3 regions of the Streptomyces sp. NPDC058459 genome follow, and region 3 is predicted to be linked to each of the others. Evidence: riboswitches for the same ligand, from Rfam matches in the RefSeq annotation. Region 3 holds a riboswitch; each other region holds the start of a gene.
The links. Region 3 has a riboswitch for thiamine pyrophosphate ahead of ACFWN1_RS29335 (purine-cytosine permease family protein). Riboswitches for the same ligand answer to the same signal wherever they lie in the genome.
Positions count from the first base shown of each region.

Region 1 (3,268 bases), on a different contig from region 3:
CGTGACCTGGCACCAGGCGCGCGGCGGGGACGCGCCGAGCATCCGGGCGGCCTCCTCCTGCCGGGGGTCGAGCTGGCCCCACAGGCCGCCGACGGTGCGGACGACCACGGCGTAGTTGAAGAAGACGTGCGCGAGCAGGATCGCCCACACCGTGGTGTCCAGGCGGACCCCCCACAGCTCGTCCAGCAGCCCGCCGTGGCCGACGAGCGCGAGGAACGCGGTGCCGACGACCACCGTGGGCAGCACGAACGGCACGGTGACCACGGCCCGCAGCACCTGCTTGCCCGGGAACTCCAGCCGGGCGAAGGCGTAGGCGGCGGGCAGGGCGATCAGCAGGGTGAGCGCGGTGGAGGCGAGCGCCTGCCAGGTGGTGAACCACAGCACGTGCCGGACGTCGGAGCGGCCCAGCACCTCGGCGAACCGCCCGAGGTGCCAGGTCCCGTCGGCCTTCAGCCCGCGCACCGTGATGGCGGCGACGGGCCAGGCGAAGAACAGCGCGAAGAACGCGACGGGCAGGGCCATGAGCCCCAGCCGCGCCACGCTCCCGCGGCTTCGCCGCCCGGCCGCCGCTACTTCAGTACGAGTGACGTCCACGAGCTGACCCACCGGTCGCGGTTGGCGGCGATCTTCTCGGGCGCCATGGTCACCGGGTCCTTGGCGGCGGGCCCGTACTCGGTGAACTCGGCGGGGACCTTCGCGTCCTTGATCACCGGGTACACGAACATGTTCAGCGGCATGTCCTGCTGGAAGCGCGTGGACAGCAGGAAGTCGAGGAACGCCTTGCCGCCCTCGGCGTTCCTGGCGTTCTTGAGCAGCCCGGCGAACTCGACCTGCCGGAAGCAGGTGCCCTCCGCGACACCGGTCGGGGCGGTCGCCGGCCTCTTCTTGGCATAGATCACCTCGGCGGGCGGCGAGGAGGCGTACGACACGACGAGCGGCCGGTCACCACCCGCCTTCTTGCCCTCGGAGGAGCCGGAGAACTCCTGGTAGTACGCCTGCTCCCAGCCGTCGACGACCTTGACGCCGTTGGCCTTGAGCTTCTTCCAGTACCCCGCCCAGCCCTGGTCGCCGTAGGCGGCGGCGCTGCCGAGCAGGAAGCCGAGGCCCGGCGAGGAGGTGCCGGCGTTCTCGGTGACCAGCAGGTTCCTGTACCTGGGGTCGGCGAGGTCGGCGAAGTTGCGCGGCGGCTTCAGCTTGTGCTCGTCGAAGTACGCCTTGTCGTAGTTGACGCAGATGTCGCCGTGGTCGACGGGCGTGACCCGGTGCCTGGCGCGGTCGAGCTGGAAGGCGGGGTCGGCCTGGTCGAGGCCCTTGGCGGCGTACGGCTGGAAGAGGCCGTTGTCGAGGGCGCGGGAGAGCAGGGTGTTGTCGACGCCGAAGAAGACGTCGCCCTGGGGGTTGTCCTTGGTGAGGACCGCCTTGTTGACGGCCTGTCCGGCGTCGCCGTCCTTGAGGACGCGCACCCGGTAGCCGGACTGCTTCTCGAAGTCCGCGATCACGTTCTTGGACGCGGCCCACGAGTCGTGGCTGACGAGGGTCACGGTCCTGGTGTCCGCTGCCCCCTTGGCGTCGGTGGACCCGCACGCGGAGAGCGTGAGCAGGCCGAGGCCGACCGCCGCGGCCACGAAGGTCTTGGTGTGCACTGGTGGTCCTCCTGGGGTGGGCCAGGAAGAGACGCGGCCCCGCCCGGACTCCGTGCGGGAGGCCGGGCAGGGCGCAACAGCTTGAGTGATGACCGAACTTCCTACCCGGAATGACCTGGGCGAGGTTCAGAGGGTCTGCGGCCTGGTCGCCGCACTCTCAGCGCTGTGGCGCTCCCCTGTCGGAATATGCAGATGTATGACCGTACGAAGGTGTACGGGTATGACGTTGTGCTGACCGGCCCAGGTTACCGCTCGGTGGCCGCGAGCTGGCCACACGCCCCGTCGATCTCCTGACCGCGGGTGTCCCGGACGGTCACCGGCACGCCGTGCGCGGCGATGGCCTCGACGAACGCCTTCTCGTCCTCGGGACGGGAGGCGGTCCACTTGGAGCCCGGGGTGGGGTTGAGCGGGATCAGGTTGACGTGCACGGGCCTGCCCTTGAGCATCCGGCCGAGCCGGTCACCGCGCCACGCCTGGTCGTTGATGTCCCGGATCAGCGCGTACTCGATGGACAGCCGGCGGGCCGACTTCTCCGCGTACTCGAACCCGGCGTCCAGCACCTCGCGCACCTTCCACCGCGTGTTCACGGGGACGAGGGTGTCGCGCAGTTCGTCGTCGGGGGCGTGCAGGGAGATCGCCAGCCGGCACTTGAAGCCCTCGTCGGCGAAGCGGTGGATGGCGGGCACGAGGCCGACCGTCGACACGGTGATCCCGCGCTGGGACAGCCCGAGCCCGTCGGGCGCCGGTTCGGTCAGCGCCCGGATGGCACCGACGACCCGCTTGTAGTTGGCGAGCGGCTCGCCCATCCCCATGAAGACGATGTTGGAGAGCCGGGCGGGCCCACCGGGGACTTCCCCGTCCCGGAGCGCCCGCATGCCGTCCACGATCTGGTGCACGATCTCGGCGGTGGACAGGTTCCGGTCCAGCCCCGCCTGACCGGTCGCGCAGAACGGGCAGTTCATCCCGCATCCGGCCTGCGAGCTGATGCACATGGTGACCCGGTCCGGGTACCGCATCAGCACGGACTCGACGAGCGTGCCGTCGAACAGCCGCCACAGCGTCTTACGGGTGGTCCCCTGGTCCGTGGCCAGATGCCGGACCACCGACATCAGCTCCGGGAACAGCGCCTCGCGCAGCCTCTCCCGCGAGCCGGCCGGGATGTCCGTCCACTGCTCGGGGTCGTGCGCGTACCGCGCGAAGTAGTGCTGCGAAAGCTGCCTGGCACGGAACGGCTTCTCGCCCGCCTCCGCGACAGCGTCCTTCCGCTCCGCGGGCGAGAGGTCAGCGAGATGCCGCGGCGGCTTCTTGGCTCCGCGGGGGGCGACGAAAGTGAGTTCTCCGGGCTTGGGCATGGTGGTACCAGTGTCTCAGATCGACTCCAGTGGCCTCAGCCACGGCGGGGTGGAGGTGGTCACCCCTGAGTACCGCCTGCCCGGCGCCGCTGACGCCGCCGGCTACGACTCCCCCGGTCCTGGGCACGCTCCGCACCCCGTGGACGCTTCGCTCGGCCGGTGTCTGGACCGGGTGGCGTCACCGTTCCCCGGCCGGAAGCGCACGACGCCGGCGGCGACACCGAGGCGGTCACAGCAGCCGCCGCGAGCCAGGCCCGCAGACTCGTATGGGTC
Region 1 is NZ_JBHXLV010000027.1:1,504-4,771, reverse strand. Features, by position in the region: gene ACFWN1_RS08105 (ABC transporter permease) at 1-522, opposite strand, end outside; gene ACFWN1_RS08100 (thiamine ABC transporter substrate binding subunit) at 570-1,643, opposite strand; TPP riboswitch at 1,724-1,831, opposite strand; gene rlmN (23S rRNA (adenine(2503)-C(2))-methyltransferase RlmN) at 1,889-2,995, opposite strand; gene ACFWN1_RS08090 (hypothetical protein) at 3,267-3,268, opposite strand, start outside.
Region 1: another riboswitch for thiamine pyrophosphate. It lies ahead of ACFWN1_RS08100 (thiamine ABC transporter substrate binding subunit); the one in region 3 lies ahead of ACFWN1_RS29335 (purine-cytosine permease family protein).

Region 2 (3,268 bases), on a different contig from region 3:
CCCGAACAGCGCCGCTCAGCGCTTCCTGCGCCGCCCCCTGCCACCGGAGGCCACGGCGGGCCGGGCGGCCGGAGGAGCCGCCGTACCGGATGCGGGGCGGTCGGCCGACACGACCAGCGCGGCGAGCGCGGTGGTGACCGGCACCGAGGCGACCAGGCCGATCGAGCCGACCAGCGTGCGCACGATCTCCTCGGCGACCAGTTCACTGGTGGCCACCGTGCCCACACCGCTCTGTGCGATGGAGAACAGCAGCAGCAGGGGCAGCGCGGCACCCGCGTAGGCGAGCACGAGGGTGTTGACGACGGAGGCGATGTGGTCGCGGCCGATGCGGATGCCCGCCCGGTACAGCCCGCGCCAGCCCATCGAGGGATTGGCCTCGTGCAGCTCCCACACCGCAGAGGTCTGGGTGACCGTCACATCGTCCAGCACGCCCAGCGAGCCGATGATGACGCCCGCCAGCAGCAGGCCGCTCATGTCGATCGACGGGTAGAGACCGTGGATCAGGCCCGTGCTGTCGTCCGTGTTGCCGGTGAGGGCGGCCCAGCCGATGAACTGCGAGCCGAGGAAACCGATCAGCAGCAGGGAGACGAGGGTGCCGAGCACCGCGACGGAGGTCCGTGCGGACAGGCCATGGCACATGTAGAGCGCGATGAGCATGATCGCGCTCGATCCGACCACGGCCACCAGCAGCGGATTCGAGCCCTGGAGCACCGCGGGCAGGATGAACAGGGTCAGCACCAGGAAGCTGACGGCCAGCGCCACCAGCGCCATGACACCGCGCAGCCGGCCCACCACCACGACGGCGACCGCGAAGATTCCGGCCAGCAGCGCCATGGGGAACTTGCGGTCCAGATCGGTGACGGCGTACTGGAGGTCCTTCGGCGCCTTGGGCTCGTAGGCGACCACGACCTTGTCGCCCTGGTGCAACTGCCGGGTCTGGTCGGGCTGCACCAGCTCGGTGAAGGTGCGGCCCTGGTCCTTGCCGGTGTCGACCCGGACCGTCGCCTTCTTGCAGGGGCCCTTCTGGGCCTGGGTGGCCGGACCCGCGCCCGTGCCGGAAGGATCGCCGGCCGGGGCTCCCCCGCCGGTACCGCCCACCTGGCAGCTCACCGGGGTGACCTGGGTAACCGTGGCCTGCTGGGTCTGGCGGTCGAAGCCGACCCCGGTGCGCTGGTGCGGCGGCGCGCCTCCGGGCCAGAGCACCACCAGACCCACGACGACGGCCGCGCTGAACGGGATCAGGATGGCCGCGATGACCTTGCGCAGATGCTTGGAGACCGGGGTGGCGGGGCCGTGGCTGTGCGAGTGGCCATGCCCCTGACCGTGACCGCCATGGCCGCCATGACCACCGCGCCCGTCACCATGCCCGTCGTGCCCGCCTCCGGAGCCGGGTCCGTGCTCACCCCCGGGGCCGGGGCCGGGGCCTGGTCCGGAGCCGGGTCGCCGGGGTGGGCCGGGGGGAGGGTAGGGGGGCTGCTGCGTCGTGGTCACGGCCCGATCATTGCAAGAACGGGGGGAGGCCCACTGTTCATCCCGTCACACCGGGCGCTAGCGTGGAGGAACCTTTGCACACGCGGGAGCTCGGAGCACCGGGCTGAGAGGGCGCTGACCTCCGTCGTTGCGATGTTTCACGTGGAACCACGTTCCACGTGAAACATCTGCGGGCGGAACTTGCTGCGTCGACCGCCGAACCTGTTACCGGGTAATGCCGGCGTAGGGAGTAGGTCTCATGACCAACAAGGACGCGCGCACGTTTGCCTCCGCGCGGAGCACGACGACCAGTTCGTCGGGCGAGGGGGCCGGAAAGTCCATCGGCTGGCACAAGGCGTATGTCGCGGGCTCGCGCCCCGATCTGAGGGTGCCGATCCGTCAGGTGCATCTCTCCAACGGGCGGTCGGTCGCGCTGTACGACACCTCCGGCCCGTACACCGATCCTGAAGCCGCCACCGATGTCCGCCGGGGGCTGGCCCCGTTGCGGGAGAACTGGATCGTCGCCCGTGGCGACACCGAGGAGTACGCGGGCCGTCCCGTCCGGCCGGAGGACGACGGGATCAAGCACACCTCGCCGCGCGGCGGTCTGCGTAATCTGGACGCGGTCTTTCCGGGACGGCCCCGGCAGCCCCGGCGGGGGCGGGCGGGGCAGGCGGTCACACAGCTCGCGTACGCCCGCCGGGGGGAGATCACGTCCGAGATGGAGTTCGTGGCGCTTCGGGAGAACGTCGCCCCCGAGGTGGTCCGCGAGGAGATCGCGGCGGGCCGGGCCGTGCTGCCCGCCAATGTGAACCATCCGGAGAGCGAGCCGATGATCATCGGCAAGCGGTTCCTGGTGAAGGTCAACGCCAACATCGGCAACTCGGCGGTCTCCTCCTCGATCGAGGAGGAGGTGGAGAAGATGACCTGGGCCACCCGCTGGGGCGCCGACACGGTCATGGACCTCTCCACCGGCCGCAACATCCACACCACCCGCGAGTGGGTGCTGCGCAACTCCCCCGTGCCCATCGGCACCGTGCCCCTCTACCAGGCCCTGGAGAAGGTCGACGGCAGGGCCGAGGAACTGACCTGGGAGGTCTACAAGGACACGGTGATCGAGCAGGCCGAACAGGGCGTGGACTACATGACGGTGCACGCGGGTGTGCGGCTGCCGTACGTCCCGCTCACGGCGAACCGCAAGACCGGCATCGTCTCGCGCGGCGGCTCGATCATGGCTGCCTGGTGCCTGGCGCACCACAAGGAGTCGTTCCTGTACGAGAAGTTCGAGGAACTCTGCGAGATCCTCGCCGCCTACGACGTCACCTACTCGCTCGGCGACGGTCTGCGGCCCGGTTCGATCGCGGACGCCAACGACGAGGCGCAGTTCGCGGAGTTGCGCACGCTCGGGGAACTCAACCGGATCGCCCGGCGCTTCGACGTACAGACGATGATCGAGGGTCCCGGGCACGTCCCGATGCACAAGATCAAGGAGAACATCGAGCTTCAGCAGGAGATCTGCGACGAAGCTCCGTTCTACACGCTCGGCCCGCTGACCACCGACGTCGCACCGGCGTACGACCACATCACCTCGGGTATCGGCGCCGCGATGATCGCCTGGTGGGGCACGGCGATGCTCTGCTACGTCACGCCCAAGGAGCACCTGGGCCTGCCGAACCGGGACGACGTCAAGACCGGCGTCATCACCTACAAGATCGCAGCCCACGCGGCCGACCTGGCCAAAGGCCACCCCGGAGCCCAGGAGTGGGACGACGCGCTCTCGGACGCCCGCTTCGAGTTC
Region 2 is NZ_JBHXLV010000018.1:29,892-33,159, forward strand. Features, by position in the region: gene ACFWN1_RS06265 (YibE/F family protein) at 16-1,491, opposite strand; TPP riboswitch at 1,564-1,737, shown strand; gene thiC (phosphomethylpyrimidine synthase ThiC) at 1,730-3,268, shown strand, end outside.
Region 2: another riboswitch for thiamine pyrophosphate. It lies ahead of thiC (phosphomethylpyrimidine synthase ThiC); the one in region 3 lies ahead of ACFWN1_RS29335 (purine-cytosine permease family protein).

Region 3 (3,268 bases):
ACGGCGACGACGCCACCGGTCGTCCGGGCCAGCCCACGCGCCGACTCCTCGGCGGCCGCCACACCGTCCGCCGCGTCCACCCCACGGCCGCCGCCGCCCGCCCCCGCGAGCGCGATGATCTCGGACGCGTTGCCCCGGATCACCGTCGGCCGCAGGCCCAGCAGGTGCCGGGCCAGCGCGGTGCGCACCGGCAGCGCGCCGACCGCTACCGGGTCGAGCACCCATGGCGTGCCGGCGGCGGCCGCCGCACGTGCCGCCTCGGTCATGGCGGTGCGCTGTTCCGCGTGCGGTGTCCCGAGGTTGACCAGGACCCCGGAGGCGATCCGCGCGAACGGGCCGGCCTCCTCCGGGATGTCGACCATGGCCGGTGCGGCGCCCAGGGCCAGCAGGACGTTCGCGGTGAAGCCGGTGACCACCGCGTTGGTCAGGCACTGGACCAGCGGGGCCTGCGCCCGCACCCGGGCGAGGGCCCGCGGGGCGAAGGCGGCGAGGCCGGTGGGACCGGCGGGCGTCGTGGACATGCGCGTTCGCTCCGGGGGAGTCCGAGGGAGAGGGCTGAGGCGTACGGGGCGCCGGCGGGGCGCCGGCGGTGCGGCAGAGGGCAGCCGCGCGGGCGCGGGTCAGGCGCGGGGACGGCCGCGGAGCCGGAGCGGCGCGTAGACGGCGACGGCCACCAGGAACGCCACGTAGAAGGAGAGGTCGGCGCCCTTCAGGGCGGAGGCCGCCGGTCCCTCGTACAGGGTGGTGTTCATGAAGGGCACGGCCGCGGCGAAGGCGGCGACGAAAGCGGCCGACGACGCCCACCCGGAGCGGGACCGGGCACCCCTGGCGCGACCGGCGGAGCCGTCCGTACCGCCCTGCCCGGCTGCCTCGGCCACCTCGGCCACCTCCGCCTCCTCGGCCCTGAGGTCGATCGGAGCGCCCTGCCGCGCTCGGACGCGGGCCCGCCAGTCCACGATGACGATCGCCACGAACCCCGGGATCCAGTAGCCGACGAAGAGCAGCACGTTCTGGAAGCGGGCCGCGGTGTCGGCGGCGTGCATCCAGAGCACCAGCGGAAAGCCGAGCACGGCGGCGAGTACGGCGGCCGCCGGGCGCGGCAGACGCACGCCTAGGGTCTGGAGGGCCAGCGAACCGCTGTAGTCGTTCATGGCGTTGCTGCACACCGCCGCCAGCGCCACGGCGAGCAGGCCGAACGCGGCCGTGGCCCCGCCGCCCAGCAGTTCCTGCACACCCCGGGCGGTCTGGTCGGTCAGCACGGACGCACCCAGCAGCCCGAGCGCCTGCACGGCGACGAAGGACACCGTGAGGCCGAGCAGGGTGTACCAGAACATGCGCGGGCGAGAGGTGGCGCGCGGCAGGTAGCGGCTGAAATCGCTGGCGTACGGCGCCCAGGACAGCGTCAGGCTCAACGCGATCGTGCTGGTCAGTACGAACGCGCCGGCCTGGTCGGCGCCGTGCGCGCTGCCGGCCGCCACCGGATGGGCACCGTCCAGCAGCCGCCAGGCGATCAGTCCGAACGCGGCGCCGAGCACGAAGGTCATGACGATCTGGAGCCGGTGGATGGCCTCGTACCCCAGCACGCCCAGGGCGGCCTGCCCCAGCATCATCGTCAGGACGCCGAGCCAGAACGGCCAGCCGCACAGCCGCGCGAGCGCGTCACCGCCGAAGAGCCCGATCAGCGCGTCCCAGGCCACCGAGGACAGCCATTGGAGGACGGCGGGCAGCGCCACCGCCCGGCCGAACGCGAGGCGCGCCAGCGGCAGTTGCCCGGCACCGGTCTGGCTTCCCCAGGTCCCCAGATACGCGGTCGGCACCGCCCCGACCAGGGTGCCGAGGACGACGGCGGCGAGCGCGGCGCCGAAGTTCAGGCCGAGTGCGACGCCGGTAGTGCCGGTGAACACGCCGGTCATGGTGAGGTTGGGCGCGAACCACACGGTGAACAGGCGGCCGGGGCCGCCGTAACGGTTGCTCTCGGGGACCGGCGCTATCCCGTGCGCCTCGACGCGGAGGTCACCGGCGGCCGCAGGCATCCGCCCGTCGAAGACATGTGGCCGGCCGTCGGTGGACGGTTCGCCGGCAAGACGCACCACACTCATGGAAGACATCCCTCCGCCAGTGCTAACTGGTTCAGGTTCAACGGGTGTGATCTCAGCCCTCGGACGGGGCACCCCGTGTCCGTTACGCCGGCCAGCCTACTGCAACTCCTTTCCGCCGCGAGCCCGTCGGTTTGCGTATGGCGGCCGGAGCCGGGGCGCTCAGGCCGTGTCTGACAGACGATCTCTGCCGAGCAGAGGTGTCCGAAACTGACGGAGAGGTCATGGACCCCGCCCCGGCACGTCAGTTCAGCCCGTGACTGGGTGGATGTGCACCGGCCCCTCCGCGGCCCCGAGCGGGCGGCAGCGGCACCTGGGACTTTGGCGGTCCCTCGCCCCGGAGCCGGCCGTACGTGCCGTCCCAGTGGCAGCCGGGGTGACCGGTTTCGGTGTCGCCACCGCCTCGTTCTTCCGGCGTGTCAGGCGCCGAAGGGGGCGACGCGCCGCAGGACGTCCAAGGACTGCCGCGTGGGCCGCTGCTGCTCGCCCTGCAGGGAGGTGAGTACGACCAGCGCGGCGGTGAGGGAGGGCACCACCCACTGCATGAGAGTGAGGTGCTGCTGCGCCGTCTCGAGGTCGCCGGGCGCCTCCTCCCCGATCTGGCGGGCGTCGGGGTCGTCGGAGGTGGTGAGGTCGACCTTGTGACCCAGGACGCGGGTGTACGCGGTCGCGGCCAGGGCGGCGGCGGTGACGGCCAGCTTCACCGCGGTGGAGGCGGCGACGCTGTTCTGGCGGGCCACCCGTTCCTTGTTGGCGTTGAGGAGCCCGGCTCCGCCCACCAGATGCGCCACCACGGCGGCGGCGCCCACGGGCGACCACTTCGCCCAGCCGGCGCTGGCGATGCGCGCGGTTTCCCGCACCGTACCGCCTTCCGCCTCGGCGGCGCCGTTGAGTCCGACGGCCCCCATCAGAGATCCGCCGAACCAGGCCGCGAGGCCCAGGTCGTGTGCGCTGCGCAGAAACGTGTCGGTCTCGGACATGAAGTCTCCTGAGTGTGGCGCTGACGGGCGTACGGTCGTGCGTCTTTCCTCAGCCGCCGTGGTGTGTGCCCTGCGGCATCGGGTGGCATACGCCGCCGCGGACCATGTCCAGGTGCATGGCGACGACGGGGCGGGCTGTCCGGGCGGCCGCGACCTCGCTCGTCTTCGATCCCTGCTTGATCTGCTGGTCGA
Region 3 is NZ_JBHXLV010000247.1:137-3,404, forward strand. Features, by position in the region: partial or broken gene thiM (hydroxyethylthiazole kinase) at 1-521, opposite strand, end outside; gene ACFWN1_RS29335 (purine-cytosine permease family protein) at 621-2,099, opposite strand; TPP riboswitch at 2,091-2,185, opposite strand; gene ACFWN1_RS29340 (hypothetical protein) at 2,516-3,076, opposite strand; gene ACFWN1_RS29345 (DUF4142 domain-containing protein) at 3,126-3,268, opposite strand, start outside.